2 regions of the Gracilibacillus sp. JCM 18860 genome follow, and region 1 is predicted to be linked to the other one. Evidence: a T-box and tRNA genes for the amino acid it is inferred to sense, from the RefSeq annotation. Region 1 holds a T-box; the other holds one or more tRNA genes.
The links. A T-box is a leader RNA that pairs with one kind of tRNA and senses whether it is charged. The one in region 1 lies ahead of pheS (phenylalanine--tRNA ligase subunit alpha), so its partner is inferred to be a tRNA-Phe.
Positions count from the first base shown of each region.

Region 2: it encodes a tRNA-Phe, which carries the amino acid that the T-box ahead of pheS (phenylalanine--tRNA ligase subunit alpha) is inferred to sense. The anticodon was not compared.

Region 1 covers NZ_AP043868.1:974,622-976,804, forward strand. Annotated here, with positions in the region: gene pheT (phenylalanine--tRNA ligase subunit beta) at 1-8, opposite strand, end outside; gene pheS (phenylalanine--tRNA ligase subunit alpha) at 24-1,058, opposite strand; T-box leader at 1,111-1,347, opposite strand; gene ACZ5R4_RS05205 (TrmH family RNA methyltransferase) at 1,411-2,148, opposite strand.
Region 2 covers NZ_AP043868.1:656,669-658,851, forward strand. Annotated here, with positions in the region: gene sodA (superoxide dismutase SodA) at 12-623, opposite strand; tRNA gene ACZ5R4_RS03485 (tRNA-Phe) at 806-881, opposite strand; tRNA gene ACZ5R4_RS03490 (tRNA-Ser) at 927-1,019, opposite strand; tRNA gene ACZ5R4_RS03495 (tRNA-Ile) at 1,031-1,107, opposite strand; tRNA gene ACZ5R4_RS03500 (tRNA-His) at 1,130-1,205, opposite strand; tRNA gene ACZ5R4_RS03505 (tRNA-Met) at 1,221-1,297, opposite strand; tRNA gene ACZ5R4_RS03510 (tRNA-Asn) at 1,299-1,373, opposite strand; gene ACZ5R4_RS03515 (Na/Pi cotransporter family protein) at 1,518-2,183, opposite strand, start outside.

The sequences.
Region 1 (2,183 bases):
ACTAACATGTCGTAACCTCCTCTTTATGCTTGGTGATATTGCTTTAAGAACCTAACATCATTAGTATAGAAATGACGAATATCATCCACACCATACTTCAACATTGCAATTCTTTCAGGTCCCATTCCGAAAGCAAATCCACTATATTCATTTGGATCATAGCCGGCCATTTCTAATACACGTGGGTGTACCATTCCAGCACCAAGAATCTCAATCCAGCCCGTTTTCTTACATACACTGCAGCCTTCCCCATTACAAACCTTACAAGAGATGTCCATCTCGACAGAAGGTTCCGTAAATGGGAAAAAGCTTGGTCGGAGACGGATTTCGCGGTCTTCTCCAAACATATGCTTGGCAAAACGATCAAGTACCCCTTTTAGGTCACTCATTCGAACATTTTTATCAACGTAAAGTCCTTCAATTTGCGTAAATTGATGAGAGTGTGTAGCATCATCGGTGTCACGACGATATACTTTACCAGGACAAATCATTTTAACAGGACGAGCACCTTGAATAGCATTCATTGTCCGTGCTTGTACTGGTGAAGTATGGGTACGCATTAACAAGTCTTCTGTTATATAAAAAGAATCCTGCATATCTCGAGCAGGGTGTCCTTTTGGTAAATTCAATGCTTCGAAATTGTAGTAGTCTGTCTCTACCTCAGGACCTTCTCGAACCTCAAATCCTAAACCAATGAATAAATCCTCAATTTCTTCGACAATGCTTGTTAACAAGTGGGGCCCACCTACAGCAACTGGACGCCCAGGTAGGGTTACATCAATTTGCTCTTCCGCTAATTGCTTCTCTAATTCAGCTCTTTCCATTGCATCTTTCTTTTCTTCCATCGCATTAGCAATATTTGCTCTAACCGTATTGGCTAATTCCCCGATTATTGGGCGTTCTTCTGGTGATAATTTTCCCATCCCTCGCAAAACCTCAGTAATCGGGCCTTTTTTTCCTAAGTATGCTACTCGAACGTCCTGTAATTCTTTTATCGTTGATGCTTCCTCTACTTTGGAAAGAGCTTCTTGTTCAAGTGCTTGTAGTTGTTCTTTCATCTGTTAAACCTCCTTTTATTTTATAAGAAAAACAAAAAAGCCTCATCCCCAAAAAAGGGACGAGACTATACGTATCGCGGTACCACCCTTGTTGATATAGCAATCACTATATCCACTCGTGTTTTTGATAACGGAAAATTTCCGGTACACCTTTACTCTCACACAGAGGTCCAAGTGTCAGCTCCAGAGTGAAATTCAATAGATGGTCGTTAGAAGCACTTCCAGTCTATGGTGCTTCTTCCCTTGTAAACGATGTGTACCTATTTACTTGCTCCTTCAATGCTTTTATAGGTTTTACTTCATATAGTATAATGAAATGAACGAAATGATGCAAGTCCTAAAATAAATGGTGTTAACCTACTACATAGTACATCAGAATAGCTGCTGCCACACTGACGTTTAACGATTCTGCCTTACCATGGATCGGTATTACTACATTTTCACTAGCTTTGTCCATTATTTCTTTGGAGACCCCAGCTCCTTCATTTCCAACTACAATTGCTATTCTATCTGGTTTTTCAACTTGTTGATATGGCTTGGCTTGTGCAAGTCCTGTCGACCAAATAGGAATACCGTTTGCCTGAAGCTTCTCCATTTCTTTTATTAGATCCGCTTGCATGATATTTAAATGAAAGATAGAGCCTTGAGTGGCACGAATTACTTTGTCATTATATAAATCAACGGTACCTTTTCCTAAAATGACGGTATCAAAACCTGCTGCATCCGCTGTTCGAATCATCGTTCCAACATTGCCGGGATCCTGTACTTCGTCAATTAGTAAAGCTTTATTGCTCAAGGAATCCTGGACGTTTCTTTTTTTAACAACAGCTGCAATTCCTTGAGGTGTTTTCGTCTCTGTAATAGCAGCCATTACATTATCTGACACAGTATATAACGGGTATTGTAACAAGCTTTTTTCTATTTCTATATGTTCTTCATGAATCAAAGCAACAATTTCCCACTCACTTTTGTGTGCTTCTTCGATTAGATGAAAGCCTTCTATCATAAATTTCTCTTGTCGATCTCGTTCCTTCTTCTGTTTAAGCTTACGCCATTCTTTGACCATTTCATTTTTCACTGATGTAATCATTGTTCCCATCCTTGCACCATTTTATTTGAATACTG
Region 2 (2,183 bases), 320 kb from region 1:
TTTTCCTTTTTTTATTTTGCTTCATTATATAAGCTTGCAACTTTATCCCAATCTACTACATTCCAGAACGCTGCAATGTAATCAGGACGTTTATTTTGATATTTTAGGTAATAAGCATGTTCCCATACATCAAGACCTAGAATTGGTGTTTTCCCTTCAGAAATAGGAGTATCTTGATTTGGTGTACTTGTAATAGCTAAGTTACCATTGTCAACTACTAGCCAAGCCCAGCCTGAGCCGAATCGTCCAGCTGCAGCATTTGCAAATTCCTCTTTGAACTTGTCAAAGCTACCAAATGCTTCGTTAATTTTGTCAGCTAATTCCCCAGTTGGCTCACCACCACCATTTGCTGATAGCAATGTCCAGAATAAACTGTGGTTGGCATGTCCGCCACCATTATTACGAACTGCTGTACGAATATTTTCAGGTACTGCATCAAGATTTGCTAAAATGTCCTCGATTGATTTATTTGCTAAATCATCATGACCTTCTAGTGCAGCGTTTAATTTCGTAACATAAGTGTTGTGATGTTTAGTGTGATGAATGTTCATTGTTTCCTTATCAATATGTGGCTCGAGTGCATCATATGCATAAGGTAAATCTGGTAAAGTAAAATTTGCCATGTTTATTCCTCCTATTTTTTAGTTTGAAGGTTCCTAACCTCTCCAATTCAAATATTATCAAATAGTCAGAATAGATTGCAAATAATTAGCATTTATTCACTATAGTATGAAAGGTTTTCCATCAAGTGAAATTAATTTTATAATAAATAAAAAAACAAGCTTTAACGTTCGCTTGTTGAGAATGGTGGCTCGGGACGGAATCGAACCGCCGACACACGGATTTTCAGTCCGTTGCTCTACCGACTGAGCTACCGAGCCAATTTTTTTATTCTGTTTTTAGACACTGTCCTAGTTATGTATAAATGGCGGAGGAAGAGGGATTCGAACCCCCGCGGGCCGTGAAGCCCCTGTCGGTTTTCAAGACCGATCCCTTCAGCCGGACTTGGGTATTCCTCCGTGTAAAAATATGGTGGACCCTGCAGGATTCGAACCTGCGACCGATCGGTTATGAGCCGATAGCTCTAACCAACTGAGCTAAGGGTCCTTCTTCTCTAAATATATAATGATGGGGCGACCGGTGGGGATCGAACCCACGCATGTCGGAACCACAATCCGATGTGTTAACCACTTCACCACGACCGCCATCGTCTAAGAAATTGGTAGCGGCGGAGGGAATCGAACCCCCGACCTCACGGGTATGAACCGTACGCTCTAGCCAGCTGAGCTACACCGCCATGGCTCCACAGGTAGGATTCGAACCTACGACCGATCGGTTAACAGCCGATAGCTCTACCACTGAGCTACTGTGGATTAAAATTATGTATTTACTGAAGCGACATTTAATAATTTACCATATAAAAAATATAACGTCAATACTTTTTTTGAACTTTTTTATTTAAAGAAGAAGGATTTCGGGATAACAAGCATTTTTCTAAGCTTGTTACCCCGAAAAGATTAATTATGTTTGCCACCAAGCACTTCATCGGCAATGTTCACAGCATGGTCTCCTATTCGCTCTAAATTACTAATAATATCTGCAAATACAATTCCTGCTGCTCCTGTACAAACTCCCTCATTCAGACGAATAATATGCTTTTTACGGTATCTTCTTTCCATTTTATCAATTTCATTTTCTTTCTGTACAACGGATAAAGCAGCTTCCCTATCCATTTGCTCTAATGCTTTAATAGCTTCCTTTACCGTTATAATGGTTAGATCGAACATTTCATTTAAATCTATCATGCCTTGCTCTGTAATATCTACCTTATTCGACATTTTGTAATTAATCAACTCAATAATATTCTCATAATGATCACCTATGCGTTCAATATCCCGAACGGCATTAATTAATGCAGAGTGATCGGTCTTTTCTATGTCTGATAGGGTCGACCCCGACAATTGAACTAAATAGGCTGTGATTTCCCGGTCTAGATTATTTAACGCACCTTCCAATTGTTGCGCCATATCAGCATTTTTGCTATTTTTCGTATTTAAAAAGGAGCTTGTCTCTTCTAGTCCTCTTATTGCATATTCACCCATTCGAATGACTTCGAATTTAGCTTGGTCTAGTGCAACAGATGGCGATTGTTGAATAAAAATTGGATCTAAATGCTTTGCTTT